One region of the Arthrobacter sp. AL05 genome, then DNA from elsewhere that is predicted to be linked to it. Evidence: riboswitches for the same ligand, from Rfam matches in the RefSeq annotation. Region 1 holds a riboswitch; each other region holds the start of a gene.
The links. Region 1 has a riboswitch for cyclic di-AMP ahead of QK287_RS15675 (NlpC/P60 family protein). Riboswitches for the same ligand answer to the same signal wherever they lie in the genome.

Region 1 (10,442 bases):
CCCGCCAGTGCCCACCGGCTTCCTGGCAGGCCGCCTGGGCGCAGGCTTGTCCTTCGCCGCGGCGGGGTCCGGCAGGGGTGCACCCCAGGGCAGCGCGAAGGCAGGAACGGTTTCCCCCAGCTGTGCGCCGTGCGGCGGGACCACCAGCACGCCGTCGGCGGCGGCCAGTCCGCGCATCATTCCCGGGCCGGTGTGCTGCGCCGGTGATGCCATGCCGTAGAGCAGCCGGAACGGCATCAGCCGGGTCCGGCCGGGGTCCGCTTCGAGGGTGGCGCCGCAGGGCACTGCCGTGACGGGCGGAACCGGCCGGTGCCCCAGCGCTGCCAGGAGCGGAGCGCCGATGGTTGATAGTGCCATCATGGCCGCCAGCGGGTTGCCCGGCAGCCCGATGATGAACCTGCCATCCGGCAGCTCGGCCAGCACGGCCGGATGTCCGGGTCGCATGGCGATCCCGTCGATCAGCAGGCGGCCGCCCAGCTCGGCCACCGAACGGCGCAGGTGGTCGGTCGCTGACATGCCGGTGCCGCCCGTGGTGATGACGACGTCGGCGGGCAGCAGCTCAGCGCCTGAGGACCCGTGGTGCAGCCCGGCAGCAGCCCCCGGGCTGTCCTCCGGTGGGTCGGTGTCTTCGAGTGCGCTGAGCCATTCGGTGTAGCTGTCGCCAATCTTCGTTTCGCCGGTACAGATCCCCCCGAGCATTTCCACCACGCCTGCCAGCTGGGGACCGAAGGTGTCGCGCACTTTCCCCGGCTCCGGAATCCCGGCTGCCAGCACCTCGGATCCGGTAAATACCAGCCGGACCACGGCTTTGCCCTGCACCGGGAGGCTGTCGTGGCCAGCCAGGGCGGCAAGGGCCAGGTGCGCAGGGTTGAGCAGGGTACCGCCCTTAATCAGCAGCGCGCCAGCGGCGGCTTCCTCCCCTGCTTTCCGGATGTGCTCGCCGTTTCGCGGCTCGCCGGGCTTCGCAGCTCCACCGAGCTTTAGGACCGGGAGCCCATCCTCGTCGGCAACAATGGTGCCGCTTTCGCTGCGCAGCACAGCCTTCGCCCCGGCCGGGATCAGCCCGCCGGTAACAATCGGGCTTGCTTGGTGCGGAGCCAGCCGCTGGCCTGGTTCGGCAAGGATCCACGGTCCGCTTCCATTGACGGACCAGCCATCCATGGCTGAGGACGCGTAATGCGGCATGTCCACGAGCGCTTCCACATCAGCGGCCAGGGTCCGCCCCAGAGCGGCACGGAGGGCCACGGGAGCGGCGGGGACGGGAGTTGCACAGGTGAAAGCGAGCTCCCGGGCTTCCTGCCAGGTGTGGGCCAAGTGCCGATGCGGCCCGGCTTGCGCCGCATCGGGCCTGACTGCTGGGCGTTCCGCGGCCTCACCGGCGTCCACCCCGGCCAGGGGGCCGCTGAGCCCGGGCTCGGGCACTTCCCCCGCGCCAACTGCACTGCCCCGCAGGGGTGCAGTGGTCATGCGTCGGATGCTTCGTTGGCTGCGTAGTCCTTGGCGAGTTTGCGGGCCACGCCCATCGCAGCCTGCATCGAGACGGCATCCGTGGCCTGGCCGGAACCGGAAGCCAGGCCCGCGGCAAAGCCGGCGATGAAGGTCGTTAGGGGGGCCGCAGGGCGCACCACTGAGTGCGCCGCGACCCCTGCCAGGGACAGAACCTCGTTGATGTCAATCCCGACGTCGTCCAGTTCCAGGGCCTGGAGCAGGGCGCGGCACCACTCTTCCAGAGTTTCATCCTGGCTTTTCACCGTTTGCCTCCAAGTTTGAATTCAGCCGGGGAGCCCGGGCCGGATGCCGGGTTGTCGGCTGTCGCGGGTATGGCCCCGGCCGGTCCGCTTACCCCTAACGCGGCGGCATCGCCCCATGTGTCCACATCGTCGGTAGACCCTTGGGGGACGTTGACTTCCCGCACCTCCAGCCTAGCAAGAAGGGCGAACACGGACGCGTTTTCGAGCGCGCCGCGCTGCGAAGCTTCCGCGGCGCAACGTAAAAGCACGGTTGTGCCATATAAGCCGACAAGTGGCTGCCGCCGACCCTCTGCTGAGACGGCCATCAGGCCGTCACCAGGCGGTGCTTCCGCCGCCGCGTCCAGCAGTGCCTGGACGGCGGCACCTGCCCCGGGCATGTCAACGGCCAGGACAAGGGTGTACGGGGTCCGGGGCCGGGCGCCGCGGCTGCGTTCCAGCGCAGCAAGGCCTTCGGCGACGGCGGCGGCCGGGCCGGCAAAGGGCGGGTCCTCGCGGCAGCGCACCACACCTCGGGGCAGCGGTCCCGGGTCGGGCCCGACGACGGCTACAGCCACCGCGCCCCGCGCAGAACGCAGGGCACCCGCCAGGAGGGTGGCGCCGTCGTGGATCAGTCCGGACTTGGGGACACCTCCGAGCCGGGACGATCGGCCCCCGGCGAGAATAACAGCATCGAATTCCACCGGCTCAGCCTAGCGCCCTCCAGGCCCGCCACCGAAGCCCCCGGCCGGGTCCGAGCCAACGCCGGCCGGATTCAGGCAGCGGATTCCGGCAGCAGGAAAGGGTCCCAGGCCGGTGTTGGTTTCTCCAGCTCTTTGATTTGCCAGATGGTGCCCCTCGGTGGTGCCGGGCTGAACCCGAGCTTCCAACCCATCTCCGCCGGGGTGTGGTCCCCTTTGGCGTTGTTGCACCGCAGGCAGGCAGCAACCAGGTTCTCCCAGGAATCCGCGCCACCCCTTGATTTGGGCTGGACATGGTCGATGGTGTGCGCGGCTTTGCCGCAATAGGCGCACCGGTGTCCGTCCCGGCGGAGCACACCGCGGCGGCTCACCGCCGCAGTGGTGTTGTACCGGGGCCTGATATAGCGGTGCAGCAGTATCACTGACGGCCGGCCCAGCACATCCTGCGGCCCAACCACAGGTTCGCCGCCTTCCGCCACTACGCTGGCTTTCCCGGTCAGCACAAGGACAAGCGCCCGGCGGAAGGTCACCACCGCCAGCGGCTCATATCCAGCATTAAGAACGAGAGTGCGCATCCGCATACCTCTTCACGGCCGCACCCGCCAGGGGCACGAGGGCCGGCTGCCCTGTGCATGGTCGGGCTATGGATCGACAAAACAAGAGTAAACACGGACATGGCAATTCGCCGAATCTTTTTTGCTCTCCCCTGCCCGTGTCGGCCGAAGTTCACGGATCGGCAACACAAAGGACCCCCGCCGTTTGGCGGGGGTCCTTAGGTGTTGCTAAAGCTGCTGTCTTAGCCGCCGACGCGGATGAAGACCGGGCCGGAGCCGACGTTGACCGTCTGCAGGGAGGTGGTTCCACCGTTCCAGCCGCCGTGAACGGCCATGCCGTTGCCGACGTAGACGGCGATGTGGGCCATGCCGGCGCCACCGTTCTGGTAGTAGGCAAGATCGCCCGGCTGTGCCTCGGCGGCGCTCACCGTGCGGCCGAGGGACAGGTAACCTGCCGGCCAGCCGTGGTAATTGATGCCTGCGGCAGCGAGCGCGTTCGTGGCCAGTGCGGTGCAGTCCTGGCTAACACCGAGCTGGGCATAAGCGGCAGCGGCAATCGTTGCGCCCATGCCGCTGGCGACGGCCGGCGCCTTGGAAACGGCTGCTACCGCGGTGCCGGTGGCGGCAGTTGCGGCGGCAGCTACCTGGGTACCGGCCGCTTTGGCAGCAGGCGCTTCCTGGACCTTCACAACGGGCTTCGGGGCCTCAACAACCGGAGCCGGGGTGGTGGTGACGGCCGGCTTCTCGAAGGAGATCGCGATAGTGGAAGCAGCCGAGATGGCAGCCGGGGTGCTCGACTGGACGTCGAGTGTGGAAGCGGAGGCGGATTCGCGCTGAACGTTGGCCTCAGCAGCATTGGCTGCGATACCGCTGGTCAGGACGAGGCCGGAAGCAGCAGCGATAACTGCGGCCTGGCGACCCATGCCGCCGGCGTTGCCGCCGACAGCCTTGGCAATGACGGCCAGCGAGTTGGTCCTGGTGACCTCGGCGCGATGCCGTGCGTTTGCACGAGTAGTCATTAAGTTCTCTCTTTCGTGTTCCTGGTCCGCGCTTTTAGGCGCGGGCTGAGGACGCTCCGGCATCTTGGGGGTACGCCGGATCGCCCCGAAAATGGGTTACTTAGCGAAGGGTGTACTGCGAAGACGCGCCAAAAGCGGCAACCGTGTGGCCTGCGGTCCGGGCACCGGCAAGGCCGGCGCGTTCATTGGATTCCAGCGGGCTCGAAAGAGCAGCGCAAGCGCGGTGAAGCGCGGAATTTTGGCGTGTATGCACGAAAGTAGCCTCTCCCAATGCCTGCGAGGTGAGCTGTCGGATTCGGATGGGAGTCACCCGGCCGCGCTGCTTCCTGGGAAGCTTTGCGACTTAACCCCAAGGCCTTCTTGCGAAGACCAAAATTGGTTCCCCCGCCCCTGCCAGACGATGTCATGCGAACGGACCTTGAGCGGTGGCAGAGCTAGGCAATCCACTCAAGAGCGCCAACTTCGAAAAAGTTGGCGTGGTTCAAACTTTACAGCAGTTGGACCCTAATGTCACATTCGGATCACGGCGTGTCCTCAGAATGCGAGAGTGTCCCCTCTATTTTCAGAGCCAACCGGTCGGGTCGACGACTTCGCCGTTGACCATAACCTCGAAGTGGAGGTGGCAGCCGGTGGAGGCGCCGGTGGTGCCGCTAAGAGCCACAACATCCCCGCGGGAGACCTGCTGCCCCACCTTCACGCTGGCGGAGGACAGATGGTTGTAGGTGGTCTCCAGGCCGTTGCCGTGGTCGATCACCACGCGGTTACCACCGCCGTAGGGGTGCCAGCCGGTGAATGTCACGGTGCCGCTCGCGGCAGCGTGGACTACGGTGCCGCACTGCGCCGAGTAGTCCTGCCCGCGGTGGAACTCGCCCGAGCCTCCGGTGATGGGGCTGACGCGGTAGCCAAACGGCGACGCCGTGACCATCTGGTCCAGCGGCGCCCCAAGGCTGCCTGCGGAGGCCGCCCGGGTGATCGAGCCAGCGGACTGTGCACTGAGCAACTGCTTGAGCTTTCCGTCCGGATCGCCCTTGGTGGTTACTGCCGTGCGGCTGAAGTCGATCTTGGCCGCTGCTGCTGTCACATCGGGCTGCACGGCTGCCGGGCTGGCTGCCGCGCCGGAGCCGGCGTCTGTGGCCAGAACAGGGCCAGTTGCGGGAACTGTGACGGTGAGGGCCAAGCCCGCAGCGGCCAGTGCAAGACCCGCCTTTTGGCCTACACCGCTGGCGGCGGCAAAATCTGTTACCTGGCGGAAGGGGCTGCGGCGGTCCCTGCGCGCGTCACGGTGCGCGTCACGCGGACGCTCTGCCGTCATGGCAGCGGCGGGACGCGGCTCCGAGGCAGGGCCGGTCGCACGGCGGCGGCCCTTGGCGGTCTGGGTGGTCAACAACGGTTCCTCTCTGGAGAGCCTGCGGAGTTAGCTGTCGGATTCGGGTCAGAGAGATCAACGACCCGGTCCGCCGTGGCAAGCAATCACGCGCAGGGGCATCCGATGGATTCCGTGTTTGTGGGTACTTGCCGCTGACGGTCTTCACCCCAAGGCCGCTAAACAGCCAAAAGTGGTTCCCCCGCCCCTGCCAGGAGATGATTCTGCGACTGTTCCGCTGGCAGGGCTCGGCTTCGGATCAGATAACGCTTTGATATCGGTACTAGTCTCCAACTATAGGCGATTAAGCCGTCCAGTGATAAATCCGTTATCAGCTTGTGGACAACTCGCGGACGGCCCCGGGTTGTCGCGGCAACCTCAGGAAGCGATGGTTACAAAGACGTGGGCAGCGACCTCAGGCGGTAATTCAAGGGCACCTTCGATGTCAGGAACGCGCACTGAAATGTACTCCCCCACGCGCTCCAGGGATACCAGGGCGCCGGGGCGGATGCCGCCCTCATCGAGCTGGACCAACAGCTCCGGCTCTACCTGGATGGGCTCGGCCAGCCGGTTGACCCTGACACTGGAATCAGGCCCATAGCCGGCCATGGCTTCGAGCAGATTCACGACGCCGTCAGGGTTGGGGTCGGCGGGCAGGCCGCCCAGTTCCGCCAGACCCGGGATCGGATTGCCATAGGGCGAGACGGTGGGATGGTTGAGAAGTTCGAAGATCCGCCGCTCCACCCGTTCGCTCATCACATGCTCCCAGCGGCACGCCTCCTCATGGACATAGGCCCAGTCGAGTCCGATGACGTCGGCCAGCAGCCGCTCGGCAAGCCGGTGCTTGCGCATGACTTCGATGGCGCGCTTGCGGCCAACGCCGGTCAGTTCAAGGTGGCGGTCTCCGGATACAACCACAAGCCCGTCGCGTTCCATCCGGCCTACGGTCTGGGAAACAGTGGGGCCGGAGTGGCGCAGCCGTTCGGCGATGCGGGCGCGAAGGGCGACGATGTTCTCTTCTTCAAGTTCCAGAATGGTCCGAAGATACATCTCGGTTGTATCGATCAGATCCGTCATTCAGCTCAGCTCCTCGAGCGCCGTCCTTGCGTGATTTCCACCGTACCGTGCGCTGCCGGCGACCTGGCGGGTTCCGCCGTACGTTCGCAGGCCAGCTTAGCCTAATTTGAGTTACTCCGGATAATCTCAATGACCGGACTGTGACGGTCCCTTTTGCCTCCCCCGCGGGACAGTCAGGCAGAATGAAACAACAGGCTCCGCCGCAGCCACCCTGCCGGGCCGTCACCCGAGCCACCCGTAGTACCAGCCGAAAATTGGAGCCACTGTGAGCGACACCAGCATCACGATTCCCGCAAACCTCCTTCCAAAGGACGGCCGGTTCGGCGCCGGGCCGTCCAAGGTCCGCCCGGAACAGATGGCAGCACTCGCCGCGGCGACAAAGCTGCTGGGCACCTCGCACCGCCAGGCGCCGGTCAAGAACCTGGTCGGGTCGGTCCGGAACGGGCTCAGCGCGTTCTTCCGCGCCCCTGAAGGCTATGAGGTCATCCTGGGCGTCGGCGGATCAACCGCGTTCTGGGATATTGCCAGCTTCGGCCTGGTGGAGAACAAGGCACAGCACTTGTCCTTTGGCGAGTTTGGCTCCAAGTTCGCTGCCGCCACCAACAAGGCACCGTTCCTGGCCGATTCCGCAATCATCAAGTCCGAGCCGGGCACCCGTCCGCATGCCCGGGCCGAAGCCGGCGTCGACGTTTACGCGTGGCCGCAGAATGAGACGTCCACCGGCGTCGCGGCTCCGGTGCGGCGCGTCGAAGGCGCCGATGAGGGTTCGCTCGTCCTGGTGGACGCAACGTCAGCTGCCGGCGGACTGGACGTCGACGTCGCGGAAGCGGATGTGTACTACTTCGCTCCGCAGAAGAACTTTGCTTCCGACGGCGGGCTTTGGCTTGGTTTGTTCTCCCCGGCCGCGCTGGAGCGTGCGGCCCGGATCAAGGCCGGCGGCCGCTGGATCCCGGACTTCCTGGACCTCCAAACCGCGATTGAGAACTCCAGGCTGAACCAGACCTACAACACGCCGGCGCTGGCAACCCTCGTTACCCTCGATGCCCAGGTGCAGTGGCTCAATATGAACGGCGGGCTGGACTTCGCCTCGGCACGGACCGCGGACTCAGCGGGACGGATCTACCGCTGGGCCGAGGACTCGGCGTTCGCCACCCCGTTTGTGGCAAGGCCAGAGGACCGCTCCAACGTCATTGCGACGATCGACTTCGACGACTCGGTCGATGCAGCCGCGATCGCCGGTGCGCTGCGCGCCAACGGCATTGTGGACACCGAACCGTACCGGAAACTGGGCCGTAACCAACTGCGCATCGCCACTTTCGTGGCCATCGAGCCGGACGATGTCTCGGCTCTGCTGGAATGCATCGACTATGTGGTGGGCGAACTGAAAAAGTAGTACCCCGAACCCAGCGGCGCCGCAGCGTCAGTGTTCGACGGCGCCGCCCGGGTTTTGACCCCGGGCTGCGCCGCCTGCCGGCGGCCCGCTGCCGCCGGGTCCAGCTTCCCTCCGCGTGCCTGCGGAGACGACACGGAAGTGGTTCAGCCCCCGGGCCCGGCGGTCGAACCGGAGCCGCAGCCTTTTGGCCCGGACGATCCACAACAGTCCGATCAGGGCAGCGACCAGTCCGGACGCCGCCGCGATACTCAGGGCCCAGCGCGGACCGGCAATGTTCGCCACCCAGCCCACGAACGGCGCCCCGATCGGCGTGCCGCCCATAAAGATGGCCATATAGAGCGCCATCACCCGGCCGCGCATCACCGGGTCTGTCGTGGTCTGCACATAGCCATTGGCGCTTGTCATCATCGTGATGGCGAAGAGCCCGACCGGTACCAGTGCCACTCCGAACCAGAAGTAGCTGGGGGCCAGCGCGGCGACGCCGGAGGTCACGCCAAAAGCGCCGGCCGCGCCGAAAATGAACCGCAGCCGGGGCTTCTTCCGGCCGGCTGACAGCAGCGCGCCGGCGACCGAGCCAATGGCCATAATGGAGTTCATCAGCCCGAAGGCGCTGGCATCCAGGCCGAATTCCGTTCCGACCATAGCCGCGATGAACAGCACGAAGTTCAGTCCCAGCGTGCCAACAATAAAGACCGCAACGAGCACCACCACAATGTCCGACCGGAACCGCACATAGCGCAGCCCTTCGCGGATCCGCCCCTTGCCGGCAGCCGCGCGGGGCAGCAGGCGCAGCGTCGTGGCGGGAATCTTCCACAGGCTCAGCAGCAGCGCCATAAAGGTCAGGGTGTTGATCATAAAGACCCAGCCCGGGCCGACCGCAACGGTGAGGACACCCGCCACCGCCGGTCCGATCATCCGGGCCACATTAAAGGAAGCGCTGTTGAGGGCCACCGCGTTGGGCAGATACTCATCGTGGACCAGTTCCGAGACGAAGGTCTGCCGCACCGGGGCGTCGAGGGCGGACACGACTCCCAGCAGCAGGGCGAACCCATAGACGTGCCATAGCTGCGCCGCACCGGAAATCACCAGGATGCCCAGCCCTGCACTTAGCAGTGCCATCGCGGACTGGGTCAGGATGAGCAGCTGTTTGCGGTGGTAACGGTCCGCCATCAGCCCGGCGACGGGAGCGAGGAAAAGCTGGGGTCCCAGTTGCAGGGCCATCGTGATGCCCATGGCGCTGGCGTCGTGCTCGGTCAGGTGGTCAAAAACGAGCCAGTCCTGGGCTGTGCGCTGCATCCAGGTCCCAATATTGGAGACGATCGCCCCGACGAACCAGATCCGGTAGTTCAGGATGTGCAGGGACTTGAAGGTGGACATCATGACCAGCCCTCACTGTGCAGCATCCCCGATTGTTCCAACCGCTAGTGCGCCTCTGCCTCAGGATGCTCGTCCGGGCCGTTACCTGCGGCATCGTCGGAGTCATCGCCGTCAGGGTCGCTGCCGTCAGAATCGCCGGCGCCGGCCACCGAGGCGTCTTCAAAACCGCCGGGGACCACTGCCACGTCAGAGCTGCGGGTGTCCTCGCGGGTTGCCGCCCGCGCCGGGGAGCCAGCTTCATCCGCGGCCTGCTCATCGCCCGGGCGGACGCGCTCGGCCCACGGGATCCACTCGGGCGGCAGGATTGAGTCCTCGGAAGGCAGCAGGCCCAGTTCGTCCACCGTGACAACCTTGGACCTGGAGTTCCTGGTGAGCACGGCGTACCACTGCCAGCCGCCGTAGCCGGCAAGCTTCGATTCGAAGAGGTGTGTGACCAGGCGGTCGCCTTCGCTTTTGGCCGCCAGGTGCCGGCCGACCTGTTCAGCGGGGGCGATGCCCTCAACGGCAGCGCGGGCAGCGTCGACAGCGGCGGCCAGGAAAGCATCAGGCTTACCGGTGCGCCACACGGGAACCCCGGCCCGCGGCTTGGTGCCTTCTTTGCTTCCGGCTTTTTTGTTCCCGGCGGCTGCCGGCGGGGTCCTAGTACTATCCGGAGTCATCGCCGCGCCCTACGCGTCCAGCTCGTCGGCAACCTTACGCAGGGCGACGGCGATCGCCTTGCCCTTGTTGCCTTCCGGGTACTTGCCCGCGGACAGTGTTCCGGACAAGTTGTCCAGAACACTGACAAGGTCCTGCACCAGCGGAGCAAGATCTTTTGCGCTGGGCCGCTTGGCCTTGGCGATGGACGGCGTTTTGTCCAGCACGCGCAGGCCCAGGGCCTGGGCGCCCTTACGGCCGTCAGCTACCCCGAATTCAACCCGGGTGCCGGCCTTGAGCTCGGTTACGCCCTCGGGCAGCGCCGACTTCGGCAGGAAGACTTCCTGGCCGTCCTCGCCCGCGAGGAATCCGAAGCCTTTTTCCTTGTCATACCACTTGACCTTGCCGGTAGGCACGTAATCAACCTTCTTCGTTCCGCTGGTGACACGGCCGGCGGCCACCGCGTCCGCATTGATATGCGGGTTTAGGGTGTGGCTGCCCGGACCGTGCTGGTCTGTTCCCCCAAGGTTATCCTGCCCAGTCCACTTTGCTTGGTTGGGGCGCGGGACAAGCAGGGCTGTTAGCGTTAGCCCCA
Region 2 (10,442 bases), on a different contig from region 1:
GCCACTTACCGGCCTGCGGAGCATCACGGTGACCGCGCTCTTCCAGCGGCCGGTCATGGTCCGCTACGCCGCCGGGCCAATCCGCCTTGGCATGGCGCATGATCACCAGCCGTTTGATGTGATGCGCGCTCATGGATCAATCCTAGTGCGGGGTATCACCCGGTCCGCGCAATCCGGAAACGCAAAAGCGCCCGCCCCGGTTCAAAGGACGGACGCTTTCGCGTGGGGCGTGTGGGCCCAACGCTAGATCGAGTACTCCGGTGCGGCCCAGACCACAACTTCCGGGTGCTCATAGAACCGGTAACCCTGGCCGCGGACCGTCCGCACCGTGTTGGCGAGGCGGCCGAGCTTGGAGCGCAGGCGGCGGATGTGGACGTCGATGGTCCGCTCGTTGGGCACTTCTTCGGCATTGCGCCACAGGCCCTCCAGCAATTCATCACGGCCTACGGTACGGGTGCCGTTCTCAACGAGGTAGTTGAGCAGCTCGAACTCCTTGAACGTAAGGTTCAGGGATTCGCCGTCGAGTGCCACTTCACGGCGGGCAAGGTCGATCAGCACACCGGACGGGCGCGGATCCTGCGGCTGCTGCAGGCGGGCGCTCTCGGACCGCTGGCGGGAGCCCACTGTGGGGTCGCCGAAGGTGGAACGGACGACGTCGAGGGCGGAGCCCGGCGCGCTGGCCGGTGCGACGGCGACGGCGGCGTAGCTTTCGGCACCGGATACCAGCGACTGGGCGTAGGCCCGGATTTCCTGGGCCAGCTTGGCAATGGAGGTGCCGGCAGCCGCTGCTGTCTCCTCATCGATACCCATGTAGAGCACAAAACCCCGGGCGACGTTGTCAACCGGGACGGGGCGGAGGGGGCTGCCGCCGGCAGGGGCAATCACGGGCGTCGGCGCAGTGGCCGGTGCCGGCGGAACAGCCCGGAGCTGTCCATAGGAGTTGGGGTTGTAGCCCTGGGGTGCAAAACCCGGAGTGGGGAAGCTGTTTCCGGAGCCGGCGGGCGCGAAGGATGCCCTGTCGCCGAAGCCTTGGCGAATACCGGAGGTCTGGCCGGCTTTGCCGGCGTTACGGACGGAGATGTGGACGTATCCGGATGCAACTGACATGGATTGCTTACCTCAATGTGAATGGCCGTCATCGCGGCTCGAATGCTACTTTTCCCCGCAATGAATACTGGGGAGGGGCGCCCGACACTGGGCTGGGGCGAATGCCTAGAAACCTTTGGGGTGTAAAGGTTAGGCGTGCATTCGACAACAGCGCTTCCCTGCGTCAGCGGGTGCGCTGATCCAGGAAACTGCGGCTGCAGGTGCTGTTGAGTTCTTGTTCACAATTGAAGTGTGCAACGTAACAATGAAAACTTGCAAGTAACAAAGGCTCCTGGATTCCACATTCTGAGACGAATATCCACAATGTGGCGCGGATCACGCTTCGGCCAAGAGGGCGAGTCGAGCAACAGATTTTACGATCAGCAAGCAAATGCCGCCTTTTGCGAATCCTATTCGGCAAATCGAGACAACGAGCATGCATAATTCTTTGCTGGCGAGTTGAGTGACTACTGGGCCGCCACTCCACGCGGGGCTGCCGTCCCACCTGGTGGTCATCCTGCTGCCGGGAAGCGCCCGGACCCGGGATCACGCAGCTTGGCGACCGCCCAGCGGCTTATCTTGGCGACCGCATCAGCAGGACGCTGCCGTGGGCAGTCTCCTCTCCAGCTCGCTAGGGTGGGATTCACAGGTGCCGCACAGGATCACCAAAGGCGTAGCTAACCGGCAGATCGGAGAGTTGTCCCATGGCCACCTCGCACTCCACGACCAACAACCTCCCGCAGCTGAGCCATCCGGACGGCTCCCCCATCCGCGCCCTGGTAGTGGACGATGAACCGAGCCTCTCCGAGCTGATGAGCATGGGCCTGCGAATGGCGGGCTGGTCGGTGGCTGTCGCCGCCGACGGACCGGAGGCCATGAAGCTCGCCCGGGAATTCCGGCCCGACGTCCTGGTGCTCGACGTGATGCTGCCCGGGTTCGACGGCGTCGAGCTCCTCGGCAGGATCCGGGCCTTCGCGCCGGAGGTACCGGCCTTGTTCCTGACGGCAAAGGACGACGTCCAGGACCGCATCACCGGGCTGGCTGCCGGCGGCGACGACTACGTGACTAAGCCGTTCAGCATGGAGGAAGTGTTGCTCCGCCTGCACCGGCTGGTCCAGCGGTCCGGGGTGGCAGCAATGGATACGGCCGAACTCGTCGTCGGGGACCTTGTCCTGAACATCGACACACGGGAAGTGCGGCGCGCAGGTGACGAGCTCCACCTCACGGCCACCCAGTTCGAGCTGCTGCGCTACCTCATGGAGAACCCGAAACGGGTCGTCAGCAAAGCCCAAATCCTGGACCGTGTCTGGGACTACGACTTTGGCGGGCAGGCCAACATCGTGGAGCTCTACATCTCCTACCTCCGCAAAAAGGTCGACGCCGTCCACCCGCCGATGATCCACACGGTCCGCGGCGCCGGCTATGTCCTGAAGCCGGCGGACTGAATCGTGCCTGTCCGTTCCGGCAGGGCCGGCCCCGCCGGACCCGTGTGGCACACCCCTTCCAGCTGGCACCTGCGCACCCGGCTTGTTCTGGTTGCCATGGCCCTTCTGGTGGCGATCTGCGGTGCTGTCGGCCTAGTCAGTTACGCCTCGATGGATTCCTTCCTGACCAGGCAGCTCGACACACAACTCGCGCAAGCCGCGGACCGTGCCCGCGAGTTTGGCCGCACCGGCGGCCGCGCCGACCCCCTTGAGGCCCGGGGCCAGGGAATCGGGACCCTTAACGCCAGGATCGTGGCCGGCTCGGTACGCGGCGCCGGTTTCCTCGCCGAAGACGCCACCCGAAAGTCCCTGACCAGGGAGGACAACGCAGCTCTCCTGTCGCTCCCTGCGAGCAGCGAGCCGGTCAACCGGTCTCTTTCCGCCGGGGCCTACCGGCTGGTAGCCTTCACGGCCCCGGACGGCGGCGTGATCGTGACCGGGCTGCCGCTCACCGAGAAATTGAACACGCTGGCCTCTTTGGTTTGGACTATGGTGCTTGTCTCTGCGGGCGGCCTTGTTGTCATTGGCCTCGCCGGCACGGCGTTGATTCGCCGCACCATGAAGCCGCTCGATCAGCTCTCCGAGGTGGCCACGAAAGTGTCCCGCCTCCCCCTCGACGCCGGAGAAGTCGGACTTGCCATGCGGGTGCCCGCATCCGCAGCACATCCCGGCACCGAGGTGGGCAGTGTTGGCCACGCCCTGAACCTGATGCTGGACAATGTATCCAACGCACTCGAAGCCCGGCAGAAGAGCGAAATGAAGGTCCGCCAGTTTGTCGCAGACGCCTCGCACGAGCTGCGCACACCCCTGACGGCGATCCGCGGGTACACCGAACTGATGCGGATGACCGAACACTTCACCCCAGACGGCGAGAAGTCCCTGGCCCGGGTGCAGAGCCAGTCCGAGCGGATGACCACCCTGGTGGAGGATCTGCTCCTGCTAGCCCGGCTGGACGAGGGCCGGCCGCTCCGCCTCAGCGACGTGGACCTCACCCAGCTGGCCATCGAGACGGTGAGCGACGAAAAAGTGATGGCACCGGACCGGGTATGGCACTTGGAGCTCCCGGCGGAGCCGGTGGTGGTCCGCGGCGACACGACCCAGCTCCACCAGGTTCTGGCCAACCTGCTCTCCAACGCACGCAAGCACACTGGAACCGGCACCACCGTGGTGACAGCTGTGCAGCGGGCTCCCGACGGCACCGCCGTGATGACCGTAACGGACAACGGCCCCGGGATCGCCCCGGAGTTCGTGGACCGGGTCTTTTCGAGGTTTACGCGCGCGGATGCGTCGCGCAGGAATCCTGCAACCGGTACAACGCCGGTATCCGGCCGGCCGCGCCCGCTCGTGCCGCTGCGCGCACACCGGCTGCCGTCCGCACCGGGTGCGGACTCACCCCTCGCCGCCGCGGCTGCCGGCCCGGCCCGAACTGCCGCGTCGTCTGAGGGCACCAGCGGGCTGGGATTGTCAATTGTGCAGTCGATTGTCGAAGCCCATGGCGGCACTGTCAGCGTAACGTCGGTGCCGGGCCGGACCGAGTTCACCGTTCGGCTGCCGGACGCTCCGGCCGAGGACCGGACACCCCGCCGCTCCAGCTAATCCGCGAAGCAATCCGCCGCGCCGAACCCGCCGCTCCTGTTATCGAAATGTGACATTGGCGTTCCGGTCCTGTACCGTCTTTAGCGTGCGGTCATCACTCGGACCGCATATCCGGATGCACGCCAAACTCTGCCGCCTCCCGGATTCCGCTGGATTAGGCAGAGGCGGGGGACCCAGAGTTCCCGGGCATTTCTGCACATTGCGCCCTTGGGGTGAAGCCGTCACGTGAGATTCCGTGCGGCCGGGTGACCTCATCCGAACCCGACAGCTAACTCCGCAGGCGTTGAGAGGCGACCATGACTGAATTCACGGTACAAACACGCCCTGAGGGCGATGTAAAGAGGCGCTCCAAGCCGTCGCGACACCGCGCCGAGCCCGCCAAACCGGCGTCGGCCCTGTCCCGGTTCACCACCGGCCTGGGCTCCACCGGCCGCCGGGCGGCAGTTGTCGCAGCGGCGTGTGCAGTGCTCGTGGGAGCCGGCGCCGCCGGCCAAGCGTCGGAGACAGCCACCCGCAACGCCAGCAGCGCCAGCAGCGCCACAAAATCGGCAGTCAGTGCGGATCCGCTGCAGCACCTCGACTTTGAACGCGTCCTGGTGGCGAACCAGACCGTTAGCCCGCCGGCCGATACCCCGGCCCCGGTCGCCGAGGTTAAGCCTGCCGAGTTACCGGCCCCCGCCGCCGCACCGGCGCCGGAGCCCGCGCCGGTTCCTGTTGCCGTTGACGATCCCGCCGGAGCGCAGGCTTATGCGGCCAGCCAACTGGGTGCCCACGGCTGGGACGCCGGCCAGATGCAGTGCCTGGTCAAACTCTGGACCAAGGAGTCTGACTGGAAGACTACTGCCACCAACCCGAGCAGCGGCGCCTACGGCGTGGTTCAGTCCCTCCCGGCCGAGAAGATGGCCAGCGCAGGCGCCGACTACCTCACGAATTACCGGACGCAGATCAACTGGGGACTGAACTACGTCCAGGAACGCTACGGCTCACCGTGCGGGGCGCTGAACTTCCACTACGCGAACAACTGGTACTGAGCTGCGGCGGAGGCACCGGCCCTTCGAAACGGGGCCACGGTTTCACAGCCGGAAAGAGATGATGCTGCGGCCGGCGTCGTCGACCCCGACCTCGCACAAGACGGCTGAGTAATCGGCGATGCGCAGCACGCCGTCGGGCAGTTCGCCGGGGTTCGGGCCTACCGCCACCGTCCGCATCCCGGCAGCCAGGCCGGCGGCGATGCCGGCCGGCGCGTCCTCGAAAACCACAGCGTCCGCCGGGTCCACTCCGAGCAGTTCGGCCGCGCGCAGGTAGCCTTCCGGGTGTGGCTTACCGCGGCCGACGAGATCTGCTGTCACGGCGGTGGCGGGCAAGGCAAGACCGGCGGCGGCCATCCGAATGTCTGCCAGCAGCCGGTCCGCCGATGTCACCAGGGCGACGGCGTCCGCCGGCAGCAGGCGCAGCAACCCGGCAGCGCCCGGCAATGCCACGATGCCGGCAGTCCTGGCGCGTTCCATGGCACCCAGTTCCGCGGTGAGGGCCGCGACGTCGGCTCCCGCCGGCGCGAAGCGCCGCACCGTGTCCGCTGCCTGAACGCCATGGGAGGTGCGCAGGATCTCGGCAAGGTCCAGACCATAGCGGGCAGCAAACTCCCCCCAGACCTGTTCCACCGCTGCGGTGGAATCAACGAGAGTCCCGTCCATGTCAAAAAGCACCGCCCGGACGGTGAAGGCGGTCGGAAGCGCGGTGCCGGTAACTGAAGTCATCGTCCCATCTTGCCGCGTACCAACCGGATGTTCCGGATCCCTTGGCTGTCCGGAGCCGGTTGACCGTGCCGTGAGCTGTTGCACCGCCCACTTGTTGCCGTCGGGATCGGCAAAGTAGAGGAAATGTCCCCAGTCCTGGACATCGACGCCGCTGCCGTCCACGCCGTTGTCCTTGAGCTGCTTGTGGGCGGCCTGAATGTCGCTGACCACGAGTTGCAGGGTCGGTGCCGTACCCGGCGGTGCATCGCTGGGGCCCTCACCGAACGCGATCGAGCAGCCCGAGCCCGGCATCGGATACGGGAACTAAAATGAGTTCGAGTTTCCAGTCCATGGGCTCAGGCCAGTCCCGTGTTGAGTTTCCCGGCAGGCCGGGCCCCCACTGGTGGGAAGGTCCGCCGCGCCGGTGTTGCTGCCGGGCGCTGGCTCAGCCGGCCACACCGTAGAGACGGTCGCCGGCGTCGCCCAGACCCGGGACGATATAGGACTTCTCGTTGAGCTTCTCGTCGATCGAAGCAAGCACGATCGTGACGTTGGCGTCAGCCAGCTCTTCTTCCAGCTTCGCCAGGCCTTCCGGCGCGGCCAGCAGGCAGATGCAGGTGACATCGGAGGCGCCGCGCTTGAAGAGGAACTTGATGGCCTCGCGCAACGTCCCGCCGGTGGCAAGCATGGGGTCCAGGACGAAGATCTGCCGGTCCGTGAGGTCCTCGGGGAGGCGCTCGGCGTACGTGATGATGTCCAGGGTTTCTTCGTCGCGGGCCATGCCCAGGAAACCGACCTCAGCGGTGGGGACCAGCTTGGTCATGCCCTCGAGCATGCCGAGGCCGGCTCGCAGGATGGGGACAACCAACGGAGTCGGTTTGGTGAAGGCGGTGCCAACTGTGGTGCTGACCGGCGTCTCGATGGTCACCGGTTGGGTGCGGACATCGCGGGTGGCCTCATACGCCAGGAGCGTGACGAGCTCCTCGGTGAGCTGGCGGAAGACCGGGGACGGGGTGTTTTTGTCCCGCAGAACGGTGAGTTTATGGGCGACCAGCGGGTGGTCCACAACGAAAGTGCGCATGGGTCAAAACTATCACCCGGCGGATGGGGTCCTGCCCGTGGGACCGGGGGCGCCGGCGTCGCGCTCCTCACCCGCAGTGCTGCCGCCGGTGGCGTCGGCGTTAAGGTGGACCTCGTTGTCAAACGTCGGGGCTGGACCGGCCTGTTCGCGGTGCCGCAGGACGTGGAAGAGCCGGTGGGCCAGGATCACTATCCCGACCCATGCCAGGCCCAGAATCCAGCCGAAGATTACATCGGTCATCCAGTGGTGGCCCAGATAGACCCGGCTCATTCCCATCGCGAAGATGAAGACCGCGCCGGCCGCTATCAGGCCCACCCGGGCGATGGTGCGTGTGATCTGCAGGCATGCGAGGTACACCACCAGGCCGATCACCACAGTGGTATTGAGCGTGTGGCCGCTGGGGAACGACGGCGATGACTCATAAGGCGGCACGGCGTCGGTGTGGTCCGGGCGGGTCCGGCCGATCAGTTTCTTGCCGATGGCGGTTGCCGTCACAGAGACCGCGGCGGCGCCTCCGATCAGGATCAGCGGCCGCCAGGTCCGGCTGGCCCAGATGAGCGCCGCCGTAAGCAGGCTGGCCAGGATGGGCATCCCGATCCCGCCGCCGATATTGGTGAATCCCGTGACGAACGAGTCGAGGGCGGGACTGCGCAACTGTTCCATCATCCCGAGGGTGGGCTTGTCCAGGTTGGCCAGGCCGGCGTCGTCCACCACGTTGTCGTAGACCTCGGCGCTTAGCAGGGCCAGGACCAGCACCACCACACCGCCGATCAGCATCGTGGCCCACAGCGCCGCGTAGGGCACCACCCATTTACCCCAACGGCGGGTCAACCAGCGCTCTGTCCCGGTCTTCACGGTTTCTCCCGAATGTCGTGCCGGGCAGCCGGGCTGCACAGCTTGCTTACTGTCGAAACTATCATTGAGCCATGACTTCCCCGCACCCCCGCCATGCCGATTGGATGGGCCTGGCCCTTGAGGACGCTCGTGCCGCACTGGCCACTGCGGACGTACCGATCGGCGCCGTTGTCATCGGTCCGGACGGTACGGTGCTCGGCCGCGGCCGCAATGAACGCGAGGCCCTCGGGGACCCGACGGCGCACGCCGAGATGGTAGCCATCCGGGCGGCTGCCGCGCGGCTGCAGGAGCCTGATTCGCGGGGCCGGAACGGCGGGGACGGCTGGCGTTTGGCGGACTGCACCCTGGTGGTGACCCTGGAGCCTTGCGCCATGTGTGCCGGGGCCGTGGTGTTGGCCCGGATTCCGCGCGTGGTATTCGGAGCGTGGGACGAGAAGGCCGGGGCCGCCGGCTCCGTCTTCGACATCCTCCGCGAGCGCCGGCTCAACCACTGGGTGGAAGTGTATGGCGGGATCAGGGAGTCCGAAAGTGCGGCGCTGCTGCGGGATTTTTTTGCCGGGCACCGCGGCAGCTAAGCCCGGCCGGGTCCTCTTCACCGCTTCCGCACACTAGCTGGAGCCGGTTGCGGCTGCCGCCAGGCCGTCGATGCGCTTTTGCCGGGTGGCCGGCGAGTCGAGGCTGAAGGCGCGAAAGTCGCCCAAGTCCGCACGGATCCACTCCTGAACTTCGGCGATCCGCCGGATCACGGCAGCCGTAGGCCGGTGGAACAGCCACGGCACGATCCGTTCCTTCCCAGGATCGTACTGCCAGAGTCCGATGATCCGGCCCCGGTCGAAAATCGGGTGATCCGGAAGGTCCGCCTGAAGGGCAAGCGAACCCCTTGTTATCAGGTGCCGGTCCTCCTCGGCCAGCATTTCCGCCGCGTTGCGCCGCAAGAGCGTCAGTGAGTCGGTTCCGGCGAGCAGCTGGATCTGCTCGCCGGCTGGCTCCTCGAAGGCCGCTAGACGCCCGACGTCCGCGGGCAGCATCCACAGCGCCTCGCCGGCGGCAGTGGCTACTTCCGCCGCGCCCGCTGCCGCAAGCGCCGCCTTGCTCTGGGCCACTGTAAAAGCCGTGAACCATTGTGACTGCTTGAACGTGGCCCCTCCGGTCCAGCCGAGGTAGCGACGGATCAGTTCGGTGCGGGCTTCGTCATCGTCGATCTGGCCCGGCGGCAATTTCCACAGGTCATAGGCGTAGCGCTGCTGGTCCAGTCGTCCGTTGGCCGGAACCCGGCGAATCCGCCCCTGCGACTGCAGGATTCCCAGGGCTGTGGGCAGCGTGGTGGCGGCGCCCTTCTTTTTGCCTTCCTCGCCGAGGTTCCGCACCGAATCGCCCAACTCCTCCTTGAGCTGCCGGGGGTCCATCGGGGCTGCTGCCTCGGCCAGGGTATGGAGCACCTGCTCCTCCAGCAGTGTGATTTCGCCGCGGTCCACGCCGAGCCTGCCGAGCACCTTGACCGCGGAGTCGGCCGCATCCCGGCCGAGCCGCAGCGCCCACGCAAAGTCGTCCCGGCCCATCACGTAGGTGCAGCCGCGCGCAGCCGGGAGTTCCAGGATCCGGCGCGCCAGGACATCGGCGTCCGCCTGTTCGCGGCGGATTCCAGCCCGGGCAAAGAGTGCGAGGTAGGGGTTGGCGCCACCCACGGAGCGGGCCCATCCGGCCCGGGCGAACACCTGCTCCGCGGTACAGCCGGTCAACGAGCCGTCCAGTCCCTGCTTGTGCCAGGCCCACGCGCGCAGCCGCTCCCGGGTGAGGGTCCCGGCCGGCGGCGTGTTCGCCGGGGGTGGCTGCGTAGAAAGTGGCTGCGAAGTAAGTGGCTCGGGGGTCATGGGGTCATTGTCCCCCTGCCGATGCGGCAGGGGAATCTTCCACGGCAGGCATTTTCCGGCGGTCCGGCCGTCGGCGGCCCGGCCGGACGGTCCGGTTCCAGCATTTCACCCGGACCGGCCCCTGGCATCCCAGCCGGGCCGACCGTTCCCCTCAAGAAACCTGAAGATGTACAACATCCCCGGTAAAACCCCCTCGCCGGGGTTGACAAGGAGCAGGCTGCCAGACAGTGTCAAGCATGGTTATTCCATTTATTGGATAAAACAAGGGAGATCCATGAAAAAGAAGGCTCGCGCCGCTTTGGCCCTCATAACGGCCTGCGGTTTGGCACCGATCGGGGTTGTAGCCTCTTCGGCCCCCGCCAGTGCCGCCAACTTGGGGCACTGCTCATCATTGACCCTCGACAGGGTCTCGTACTTCCCAAACCATGATTACGTGGTTGGCTCCTGCGTTCCCCCCAACAAGGGCCCGGGCGCTCGACTTACGCTTCGCGTCGAATGCCACGTGACCGGCTGGAGGAACGTGTACGTCACGCTCAACTATGGGGCGTCGTTCCGCGTCGACTCCGGGTGTGGAGGATGGGGCGCCCGCCAGGTTACCTACAGTCCGACCTAAGGAACAACTTGATGAAAAAACTTCGTACGCTCACGGCCTCCCTCGGGACCGCGGCCCTCAGCGCAATGTTCCTTATTGGTGCACCGGCACCAGCAATGGCCGGCGTTGGTGGATGCTCAT
Region 3 (10,442 bases), on a different contig from region 1:
TTCTCCTTGGTTGTGGTGGTGAAGCTGATTCGGCTGGGAGCCCTGTCTTGAGGGCGCTAGTGAGTGGTCAGGACGCGGCTGCGGTGGACATCTTGCTGCGGACGTCCTCCATGTCGAGCCCCTTCACGGCGGTGATGAGCTCCTCAAGGCCGGCGGCGTTCATGGCGCCGGGCTGGGAGAAGACCAGGATGCCCTCGCGGAACACCATCAGGGTGGGGATGGAGGTGATGTTGGCGGCCGCGGAGAGGCCTTGTTCGGCTTCGGTGTCGACTTTGGCGAACACGACGTCGGCGTGCACCTCCGAAGCCTTGCTGAAGGTGGGTGCAAACATCCGGCACGGGCCGCACCATGATGCCCAGAAGTCCACCAGCACAATGTCATTGCCGGAAATGGTGTCGTTGAAGGTCTTTTCGGAGATGTCGAGGGTTGCCATGCCTCAACTGTATACCCCCGGGGGTATAACCGCAACCGCTCCTTTGTTGGGTTCCGGACATTGTCCGCTCGGGAGGCGGCGCTTGCCTATATACCCCCGGGGGTATCACAATGGAAGAATTAGGCCCGTGCCCGGAGCCCCGGGAGGCCGGAAGGAAAGCGGTATGAAAAGCATTTCTGTTGATGATCTGGCAGCGCTCGCACCCGAGGTCCCCATTATCGATGTCCGGGAGGCTGAGGAGTATAACGAGGCCAATGTTCCGGGCACCAGGAACCTGCCGCTGTCGCGGCTGAGCCACTCCCTGGGCGACATTCCGATCGGGCGTGCGGTCTACGTTATGTGCGCCTCCGGCGGGCGCAGTGCGCGGGCCACAGCGCACCTGGTGGAGCAGGGCTACGACGCGGTAAACGTCCTGGGCGGCATTACTGAGTGGTACCGCAATGGTCACCCCGTTTCATATGGCCCTGTGTTATATCGCCGCGGAAGTGATTGAGCATGTCCTCGGTAGCCAGCGTTCCGGCGCCAACCCCGGGCAATAATGCCGGCCGGCGCCGGACTGTCAACCGGCTCAAAAGGGCCCACGGGCAGCTCGCAGCCCTGATTGCCGCCGTCGAGTCCGGGCCCGATTGCGGGAGTGTAGTCACCCAGCTCTCGGCTGTCCGCGGCGCCTTGGACAAGGCGGGTTTCGAGCTCATTTCGGCAGCGATGGGCGAGTGCCTCGCCGGGGCGCCGCCTGAACCTGAGGCAACAACTCCCGACGGCGCGGCGGGCCAGCAACTCACACTTGAGGAAATACGAGGATTGTTCCTGCGCCTGGCCTGAGGTGCCGGCGCCTCCCGGGACGTCGATGCCGAGGGGATCGGCCCGGACCCGGGCCTGAAATTTGAAACCACATACCCCGAGGGGTATGTTGTATAGGGCCGGATTCGCCACGTAGCCGTACCAGCATCCCGAAAGGTGCAACCCCATGGACATGACCTCCCAGCAGCTTAGCGACCACCTCCAGAAGGACAGCGACATCCAGATTGTGGATGTTCGCGAGGCCGATGAAGTTGCATCCGGCATGATCGCCGGAGCCAAGCACATCCCACTGGGTGAATTGCCGGCCCGGCTGGGGGAGTTGGACAAATCCCGCCGTGTGGTTGCCGTCTGCCGCAGTGGCCGGCGTAGCGAAGCCGCCGCCGAGCAGTTGGCAGCGGCCGGCTTTACTTCCTTCACAATGACCGGCGGGATGCTGGACTGGACCGCGGCCGGACTCCCCACAGGCTGACCCCTTACGGGTGTGCCGGGGCATCGTTCCCAGTTTTGAGCTGCCAGGCCACCCTCCGCTTCCGCGCCCAACCGCCGGAACCGCCCAAGCCAGACCGAAAGAGATTATGACTATCGCACCCAACACCGCCTCAGCCCGCCCCGCGCCGCAGACCATTGACGCGTCCACCCTGAAGGACTGGGAGGACAACCACGATGACCTGATGGTGATCGATGTTCGCAGCGGCGCCGAGTTTGATTCCTTGCATATCAAGGGCTCTTACCATGTTCCGCTGCCCATGCTCAGTGAACATACTGAAGAGTTTGCCACCAAGATGGGCACCCGCGTGGTCCTGGTGTGCCAGTCCGGAAGCCGGGCCGAACAGGCCCGAAAGTACCTCGACGCCGTTGGCCTGGGCAGCGCCAGCGTGCTGGCCGGCGGGGTTCCTGCCTTCGCTGCCGCCGGCGGCAACGTAGTCAAGGGCAAAAGCACCTGGGCCATGGAACGCCAGGTCCGGATGACAGCCGGATCCCTGGTCTTGGCCAGTGTGGTGGGCAGCAGGTTCCTCTCGCCGAAACTGGGCCTGCTCGCCGGCGGCATTGGCGCCGGGCTGACGTTCTCGGCTGCGACCAACAGCTGCGCCATGGGCCAGATGCTTTCCAAGATGCCCTGGAACCGTTCGGTCAATGAGCCCACCGCACACCAGGCGCTGCAGAACCTGGGCATCAAGGCGTGATCATCACCGCGGCGGCGTTCGGACTGATCGTCGGCGGCCTGCTGGGCTTGGTTGGCGGCGGCGGGTCCATCCTGGCCGTCCCCGCCCTCGTCTACGGGGTGGGGCTGCCGCTGAGTGCGGCAATCCCGACGTCGCTGGTTGTGGTCGGAGCATCCTCCGCCGTCGCGGTGTTGCCCCGGCTGCGGGGCGGTGTGAACTGGCGGCTGGCTCTTATCATCGGCGCAGCCGGCACGGCTACCGCGTATCTTGGTGCTTTCGTTAACCGGCTCCTCGACCCGAAGGTTTTGCTGCTCGCCTTCGCCGCCATTATGGTCCTCGCCGGGATCCGGATGATGCTTCCGTCCAAGGCGTCCGGCGGTTCCTGCGCCTTGCCCGGCGGAGGCGTCAACTGGCGCAGCTGCCTGCCCAAGGCAATCGCCACCGGTGCCGTCGTGGGGTTCCTGACCGGTCTCCTCGGAGTGGGGGGCGGCTTCCTGATCGTCCCCGCCCTGACCCTTGTCCTGGGCCTGCCGATGGCTGTGACCGTTGGCACCTCACTGGTGATCATCGTGATCAACTCGGTGGCCGGCTTTGCTGCACACCTCGGGGACCTGCAGATCGACTGGGCCGTGACGTCCGCCTTCGCCGGCGCGGCCATGGTCACGTCCCTCCTTGCCGGCAGGCTCGGGACCAGGATCCCGGACAAAGTCCTGAAGCGAAGTTTCGGCGTCCTGGTTCTGCTGGTCGCAAGCTACGTGACGGTGCAGGCGCTGCTCTCCTGAATACGTTCGCACGGCGGCGGTGTGCTGAAGGCGGTGTGCTGAAGGCGTGTGCTGAAGGCGGGACGCAGGATCGAAGATCAGGCCGGACTTAGGATCGATTCGGCCCTATCCGGGGGAGTGTTCTCCGTGCAAGCATGGGGCGGAGCGACGCTACTCGATGAGGGGACTCGATGAAATCCAACGAACTGTTGCTGGACGCCTTCGGCCGGCTCCGTGAAACCGTGGCAGACACCCTTGACGGGAGTGACGGTACGGCCCTCCTCCGTCGGCCAGCGGGCACCGGAAACTCGATGGCTTGGCTGATCTGGCATCTCAGCCGGGTGGAGGACGCGCAACTCGCCGCTGCGGCAGGACTGGAACAGGTCTGGATTGCGGAGGGGTTTGCGGATCGTTTTGATCTGCCCCTGGCTGCCAAAGACACCGGATACCGCCATACTTCGGACCAGGTCGACGCGGTGAAAGCCTCCCCGGAGCTCCTGGCGGAATACTATGACGCGGTTCACCGGCAGACCGTGCAGTTCCTGGAATCCCTCGGCGACAAGGACTTCGACCGCATTGTCGATACCCGCTGGGACCCGCCCGTCACCCTTGGGGCGCGGCTGGTCAGCACCCTTGCCGATTGCCTCCAGCACGTGGGCCAGGCAGCCTTTGCGAAGGGGCTGAAACCCGCCGTCGAGGTCTAGGCCACTGGCACCGGCTTTCGCTCCCGCCACGACCGACTCGCCCACCTCGCCCACTGAATCTAGAGAATGGAAAAGACATGACCAGTACAGGCCCGTTTGTCATTGTGGTTGGTTTTGACGGCTCAGAGAATTCGGACAGTGCACTGAAGTGGGCCGTGGATGAGGCAAAGCGCCGCAATGGCCGGATTCGCCTCATCACCGCCTGGAGCAAGCCCCCGCTCGCCTGGTACCCCGCACTGTTGGAAACGGCCGCCGGCGAAGTTGTGGCAGAGGACTCCCCCCGACGCGCAGCCGAGACGTTGCAGGCTGCTGCCCTGGAGACTGCTGAAAGCCAGGGCGTGGCAGCCAGTGGAGAGGTCGTTCACGGCGATTCGGCGGCGTCTGCATTGCTCGACGCCGCCAAGGCTGCCGACCTCGTTGTCGTGGGGGCGCGTGGTCACGGCGGATTCCCCGGGCTGCACCTGGGATCGGTGGCAACACAGATCATCAATCACGCGCCCTGCCCTGTGCTCGTTGTCCGGCCCAAGGAGTCTTGAGCAGCGGGGCCCGTTGGCTCGCCCCTTGCGGTCCGGATCATCAACAGCCCAGGGTCTGCGGGAGAATATCCCCATGAGCTATGCGTGTGATGCTATTGACGCGGCCCTCCAGCGCGAGTCCTCGTGGAGCCGAGCCGAGGACGCTGAGGCCAGGCACGGCAGCAATCACCGGTACTACGGTGCATCGGTCGGAGCCGTCCGCGGAACCGTCCGTGACACCCTCCGCCGCCATCCAGAACTGACCCATGATGACATCACCGCCCTGGGCTCCGAGCTGTGGGACGTGCCGGTCTTTGAACGCCGCCTCGCCGCCGTTGTGCTGCTGCAGTCAAAAGTGGGCGTGCTGACCAATACGGACCTGACCCGGATCGAGGGATTTGTGCGGAGTGCGCGGCTGGGCGCCTTGGTTGATCCGCTGGCCATCGACGTCGTTGGTCCCCTGATCGCCGGGCTCGACGTCGTCGGCAGGGTGCGCGCCGACAGCGTCCTGGACCGTTGGATTCGGGATCCCGACGGCTGGCTGCGCCGCGCGGCCCTGCTGTCCCCGCTGCGCGCACTCCGCACCGGCGCAGGGGACTGGCCCCGGTTCGTGCGTCACGCCCGATCGGCGCTGGCGTGCCCACCCCGAGCGGAGTCGGGGCAGGACGGCGAGAGTGCGGTCACCGACGTCGCGGTGGCCCTGATGCTCGCCGAGATGGAACGGCACCGGCCGGAGCTGGAGTTCTGACCCGGACGTCCCGGCCGGCAAGCTACCCTGTGTGGCCCGGTCGGCGCTCCACAACGGCGTAGGCCTTTTCGTCGAAGAACTCCCAATCCGTGATCACCATGTAGCCGAGGGTATCCACGCGGTCATTCAGGACGCGAACATCGAAGCCGCCGTCGCGTGGCTCGGCGTCCCACGTCGAAACGTGGACTTCCCCGTTTTCCAGGACCAGCAGTTCGGTGTTGACACTGAAGTCCGCCAACGGCTGGTTACTGAGCTGGCAGATTGCCACAGCGGGCCGGGCGGCGTGGGGAGCGGTCATTTTCGGGCCTCTGCTTCGGGGGACGGTGTTGGCAACATCCTATGCCTGTGACCGCGTGCGGGAAGGGCCAGCGGGCCCCCGCAGCCCGGTCCGCCGTTACCGCAACGTGACATGTTGTGATCATTCCGTTATCTTTGTTAGGTGCCTGTTGTCTCCGAGACGGGCTCTCCCCAGCCGATTGCCTAACTCTGCCGCGGCGCGGGGATAACTCGCAGCAACGTCCGGCAGAGACGGGGAAACCACTTTTGGCCCGCTGTTCTCCAGGGGTCTTGGGGTGAAGCCGCACGGCCCGACATGATCGGGTCCGCGTGCGGCCGGGTGTCTCCCATCCGAATCCGACAGCTCACCCCGCAGGCATTGGGAGAGGCTCAACTAATGACTTTCAGCAACACTCACGCGCCCAACCGCGACGATCTTCGCAGTACCCGCCGCACCATCGGCCGTCAGGCCGCAGTCTTCGCCGCCGCTTCCGGAATGGTTTTCAGCGGCGCGATGGCCGCCAATGCAGCGGACGTGCCTGCCCAGCGCGACTCCGCACCCGCGAGTTCCGTCGATGTCAAGGGCGTGGTCGCCGCCCCGGTTATGGCGGACTCCGCTGTGCAGATCACCTTCGAACGCCCCGTCGTTGAGACTGCCCCGGCGCCCGTGGTCGAGGCACCCCAGCCCGTCGCGGCCCCCGCAGCACCGGCCCGTGCGGCCGCCCCTGCCGCCCCTGCCGCCGCGAAGGCTACTGTCAACGTCCAGGCTGCACCTGCGCCGGCAGCGGCTCCTGTTGCTGCCCCGGCTGCCGGCGGGGTCAATGCCACCCTTCTGGCCGTGGCGTACGGCCAGGTCGGCATCACGCAGGACTGCACCGCGATGGTCGAGAAGGCCCTGAACGCTGCCGGCATCCCGGTTGGTGACATTGGTCCGATGGGCTTTATGAACTACGGGAAGGTAGTCGGCGACCCCCAGCCCGGAGACATCATTGTCCAGTCCGGCCACGTTGCCATCTACGCCGGCAACGGCCAGGCCATCAGCGGCGGCATGAACGGTGTCAACGCCACCATGGCCCACCCGCTGTCCTGGCTGACCGCCACGGGGCCCGTAACGTTCGTCCGCGCCGGCTAGCACAACCGCAGGCACTGTACTGAAGGCCGGTCGATCGGTTGCCTTGGGGGCAGCGGATCACCGGCCTTCGGTCTGCCCGGAGGCAGGCTCCGGGGAATACCGCAGCAACACCACCCCGCTGCCGAAGGTACGGCTCTCCAGCAGCCGGAGCGCCGTGATGTCATCGGCCGCCTGAAACAAAGGCTTGCCCCGGCCAAGCAGGACCGGGTGCACATAGATCCGGTACTCATCGATCAGCCCCAGCCGCCTGAAGGCCTCCGCGAGCTCTGCACCGCCCAGCGCAAGGTCGCCATCCGAGTGTTCCCTGAGCCGCCTCACGTCCCCGGGAACGACCTCGCGCACCACCTGCGTATTCCAGCCGGCCTTCGACAAGGTCCTGGAGTAGACGACCTTGGGCATGTCCCGCCAGATCCCGGCGAACTCGATCTCCGGGGCCGTGCTGGACGGGTCCTGGGCGGCCGTGGGCCAGTACTCGGCCATCATCTCGTACGTCACGCGGCCGTCTAGAAACGCTCCCATGCCGCGGAGCTCTTCGTTAAAATGTTGGTGCAGTTCTTCATCGACCCGATGCCAGCTCAGGTCCTGCCCCGGCCCCTCGATGAATCCGTCCAGGGATACCTGAAACATCAGAATGACTTTGTGCATTGCATCACTCCTTCGCTGCCCGGCACCCCGGGAGTTCGAGCGTACGCCGCAGTTCGGCTCTCCGGTAGGGTCAATTCCGGCCGAACCGTTAGAAGCTGGATGAACTGCCGGACCCGGAGAAGCTTCCGCCGCTTGCGCCGTAGCCGGTGGTGCCGCCGCCGCCGCGGGCGCTTCCGACGCTGCTGACACCGGTGTTGAAACCGGAGTTGAAAGTGGGAACGGAGAAGAAGTAGTAGGCCGGGTACACGGTGCCAAGGATGCTGGGCTCGTAGGTACGCCCGTACTTGGCTTTGCTGCCGGCCTGGGCGCTTTCCATTTCCTTGCGCATCAGGTTGGCTTCCTTTTCGTTTTTGGCGTAGCCGGCGATGACGGTATCCGCGTGGTCCCTGAGCAGCTCGGAGAGCTGGGTGCGTGCGTCCCGCAGCCGGTCCAGGGCCGTCTCAGGGCTGATGGTTCCGTCCGCGAGTTCCGCCGTCCACCTTTCGATATCGCGGTGGCTTGTGTCCCGGAACGAACGCAGGGCCGCTGCGGTCGCCGTGTTGCCCCCGGCGTTGCGCTTGCTGAGCATCTGTTCAATTGCCGCGAGGTCGGCGCGGAACGGAGCGAGCTGCCGGTCCCAGGCAGGCGCCCACACGGAGCCACGATTGAGCAGGGCATTGGTGTCGGCGATAACGTCGTCGAGGGCATCCAATTCGGCGGCGGCGTCGGCGTAGCTGCGGATCAGTTTCAGGTTCGGCCGGCGGCTGAGGTCCCTGGCGGACAAGGAATGGACCTGGTTGGAGAGACCGGTGGCCGTGCGGTACTTCGCCATAAAGGTCCGGTGCTTTTCCAGCACTGTACTGCCGTAGCGGGACGCTTCCGGGATGGTGCCGGCGTTCAGTTCGGTGACCTGGAGGTCCATGCTGACGCTGGCGTAGCTCGCGTCGCCGCGAGCCTGTTCCTTGCGGCTGCTGAGCCTGGTCCGCCACCGCACGATCAGCCAGGTCGCGGCGCCGGCCACGGCGGCAGCCGCGGCACCCCAGGCCGCGACGAGGAAGGCTGTGGACCGGTACCAGGGCTGGTTGATCAGTTCGGCGCCGCGCTGGATGCCGGCGATGGTGCCGGTTGTCCACTGGGCATCGCGAAAGAGCTCCTTGGTAGCGTTCTGGATGTCCTCGCGCTGATCCAGCGAGACCTTCCGGTCCTCGCCCATGTACGTGCCAACATGCCGGCCCACCGGGTCCAGGGCGAAGATATAGAGCCCGTTCGCCCATTTTTGCCCGTCCTCGCTGATCCATTCCGGATGTTCGGACCGGGCGAAGCGCAGGACTTCCTCGTTGAGGTTATCCGACGCCGCACCACTGTAGGTGTAGACGGCCACCTTGGTGGGCTGGTAGAAATCAATCTGCCGGATTGCAGGCAGGAGGGTTTTTTGGTCAAGTACGCCCGCCTTGTCCTCCACAACGATGTCGGAAGCGGTAACGGCCTGTGCCGCCGGACCGGTCCCCGCCAGTCCGATCAACACGAGAGCGAGGACAGCACGTATTTTCCGAACGATTCCCATTTCCCGAGCGTAGTGCCTGCTGTCGATGGCGTCGACGGGGTGGGTGGCCTGGCCGGTCTAGCCGCGCGCGCAGTTGACGCCCTTGGTGAATGGGGTGTGGGACTCTTTACCCTGGCGGAGACGGTCTTCCCGCCCATTCCCAGCGAGGTCATCCTTCCGCTGGCGGGGTTCCTCACGCGGCAGGGGAGCATAAACATGGCTCTCGTGCTGGGCACCAGTACCCTGGGTGCCTACCTTGGCTCCTTGCTGCTGTATTGGCTGGGGGCGCGGCTGGGGCTGGAGCGGTCCATTCGGTGGTTGTCGAGGGTCCCGCTGATGGACCGGGAAGACTGTGAAAAAGCCGCAGACTGGTTCAGCCGTCATGGAAAGTCCGCGGTTTTTTTCGGCAGGCTGCTGCCGGGCGTTCGAAGCCTGATCTCGTTGCCTGCCGGCGCCGGGCGGATGCACCTCGGCACCTTCAGCGCGTTCACGGTTGCGGGGAGCGGAATCTGGAACGCGCTGCTAATCGGGCTGGGGGCACTGCTCGGGGCGCAGTACCGGCTCATTGACGAGTACTCCCGCTTTTTCAACGTTGCCGCCTACGCTGCCTTGGCTGCCGTCGCCGGCTGGCTTATCCTCAAGGGAATCCGACGGCGAAACAGCAGGTCAGGGCGGGGTGGGGCCTAAAGGCACCATGACGGCGGGCCCGCACCCACGCCATCGGGCAGGTCGGTGAACTCCAGGGCGTGAGCGGACGCCGTGTACTCGTGACGGTCAGGCCGGACGGCACGATCGACGTGATCACGTTGCAGGACTGAGGCCCTGCCCTACTCTAGGCCGAAGGCTGCCTTGTAGCTTCGCACCGCGTTGGAGACGGTGGGGTAGAAGTGTTCCGGGCCAAACCGGCTGCTGGCCCCAAACCGGATCAGCCGGTCCTTGATGGGACCCTTCATCTCGGCGAAGACCAGGCTGATCCCGCCCCTCGCGAGCTCGTCGTCGAGCGCCACAAGGTCATCCAGTGCTGTGGTGTCCAGGCCTGTGATGGCCTCCGACGCGACAATCACCCAGTGCACGGGGTGGGTCGTGCCGGCGACGAGCATCCTGATGTGATCGGTGAAGACGGCCCCATTGGCGAAGAACAGCGGCGCATCGAAGCGGACGATGACCAGGCCGGGGACCCGGTGGCCCTCGGGATGCCGGCTCAGGTCGTGGTAGCCGGGAACGTCCGGCACGCTGCCCAGTTCGGTTCGGTAGGGGTCCAGTGCGCGCAGGACAAAGGCGATCAGGGACAGGCCGATGGCGACAACAATCCCCTCCAGCACCCCCACAAAGGCGACGCCCAGGAACGTGGCAACCAGCAGTGCGGCCTCGGTCCGGCTCATCTTGAGCAACCGCAGCAGCGTTCGGACGTCGAAGATCGACGCCGCGGCGACCACAACCACACCTGCCAGCACGGGTGCGGGCAGGTACGATGTGACGCCGGGCGCCAGGACCATAAACAGCGCCACGAGAACGGCGGCAAAGACTCCGCCCAACGGACTCTTGGCGCCGGCTTCGAGGGCGATGGGCGTCCGCGAGGTGCTGCCGCTGATTGGGAATCCGCCGAAGAGGCCGCTGGCCAGATTCGCCATGCCGAGGGCACCCATTTCCTGGTTCCCGCTGACGTGCGCTCCGCTCCGGGCGGCCAGGCTTTTGGAGAGCACCGAGGTATCGGCAAAGGCAATCAGCGCGATGCCTGCCGC

Region 2: it holds a riboswitch for cyclic di-AMP, as region 1 does, so the genes downstream of both, QK287_RS14415 (hypothetical protein) here and QK287_RS15675 (NlpC/P60 family protein) in region 1, are expected to answer to the same signal.
Region 3: it holds a riboswitch for cyclic di-AMP, as region 1 does, so the genes downstream of both, QK287_RS12075 (hypothetical protein) here and QK287_RS15675 (NlpC/P60 family protein) in region 1, are expected to answer to the same signal.

Annotation. Positions count from the first base shown of each region.
Region 1 is NZ_JASBRC010000014.1:75,336-85,777, reverse strand. Features, by position in the region: gene QK287_RS15695 (molybdopterin-binding protein) at 1-1,467, opposite strand, end outside; gene QK287_RS15690 (DUF6457 domain-containing protein) at 1,464-1,751, opposite strand; gene QK287_RS15685 (NTP transferase domain-containing protein) at 1,748-2,431, opposite strand; gene QK287_RS15680 (HNH endonuclease) at 2,503-3,003, opposite strand; gene QK287_RS15675 (NlpC/P60 family protein) at 3,225-4,001, opposite strand; cyclic di-AMP (ydaO/yuaA leader) riboswitch at 4,259-4,417, opposite strand; gene QK287_RS15670 (M23 family metallopeptidase) at 4,564-5,385, opposite strand; cyclic di-AMP (ydaO/yuaA leader) riboswitch at 5,390-5,628, opposite strand; gene QK287_RS15665 (metal-dependent transcriptional regulator) at 5,743-6,441, opposite strand; gene serC (phosphoserine transaminase) at 6,707-7,834, shown strand; gene QK287_RS15655 (MFS transporter) at 7,862-9,211, opposite strand; gene QK287_RS15650 (DUF3027 domain-containing protein) at 9,256-9,870, opposite strand; gene QK287_RS15645 (cold shock domain-containing protein) at 9,880-10,263, opposite strand; gene QK287_RS15640 (hypothetical protein) at 10,442-10,442, shown strand, end outside.
Region 2 is NZ_JASBRC010000012.1:53,265-63,706, reverse strand. Features, by position in the region: gene QK287_RS14435 (histidine phosphatase family protein) at 1-133, opposite strand, end outside; gene QK287_RS14430 (winged helix-turn-helix domain-containing protein) at 244-1,107, opposite strand; gene QK287_RS14425 (response regulator transcription factor) at 1,791-2,531, shown strand; gene QK287_RS14420 (HAMP domain-containing sensor histidine kinase) at 2,535-4,166, shown strand; cyclic di-AMP (ydaO/yuaA leader) riboswitch at 4,277-4,463, shown strand; gene QK287_RS14415 (hypothetical protein) at 4,463-5,197, shown strand; gene QK287_RS14410 (HAD-IA family hydrolase) at 5,240-5,923, opposite strand; partial or broken gene QK287_RS18520 (VOC family protein) at 5,996-6,254, opposite strand; gene upp (uracil phosphoribosyltransferase) at 6,348-6,983, opposite strand; gene QK287_RS14400 (phosphatase PAP2 family protein) at 6,996-7,760, opposite strand; gene QK287_RS14395 (nucleoside deaminase) at 7,910-8,413, shown strand; gene QK287_RS14390 (crosslink repair DNA glycosylase YcaQ family protein) at 8,447-9,709, opposite strand; gene QK287_RS14385 (hypothetical protein) at 10,334-10,442, shown strand, end outside.
Region 3 is NZ_JASBRC010000009.1:25,029-35,470, reverse strand. Features, by position in the region: gene trxA (thioredoxin) at 68-433, opposite strand; gene QK287_RS12120 (rhodanese-like domain-containing protein) at 597-926, shown strand; gene QK287_RS12115 (metal-sensitive transcriptional regulator) at 929-1,255, shown strand; gene QK287_RS12110 (rhodanese-like domain-containing protein) at 1,401-1,703, shown strand; gene QK287_RS12105 (rhodanese-like domain-containing protein) at 1,810-2,418, shown strand; gene QK287_RS12100 (sulfite exporter TauE/SafE family protein) at 2,415-3,179, shown strand; gene QK287_RS12095 (DinB family protein) at 3,350-3,862, shown strand; gene QK287_RS12090 (universal stress protein) at 3,940-4,398, shown strand; gene QK287_RS12085 (DNA alkylation repair protein) at 4,472-5,125, shown strand; gene QK287_RS12080 (hypothetical protein) at 5,148-5,423, opposite strand; cyclic di-AMP (ydaO/yuaA leader) riboswitch at 5,596-5,794, shown strand; gene QK287_RS12075 (hypothetical protein) at 5,799-6,533, shown strand; gene QK287_RS12070 (dihydrofolate reductase family protein) at 6,591-7,178, opposite strand; gene QK287_RS12065 (DUF5129 domain-containing protein) at 7,267-8,721, opposite strand; gene QK287_RS12060 (DedA family protein) at 8,734-9,387, shown strand; gene QK287_RS12055 (SulP family inorganic anion transporter) at 9,528-10,442, opposite strand, start outside.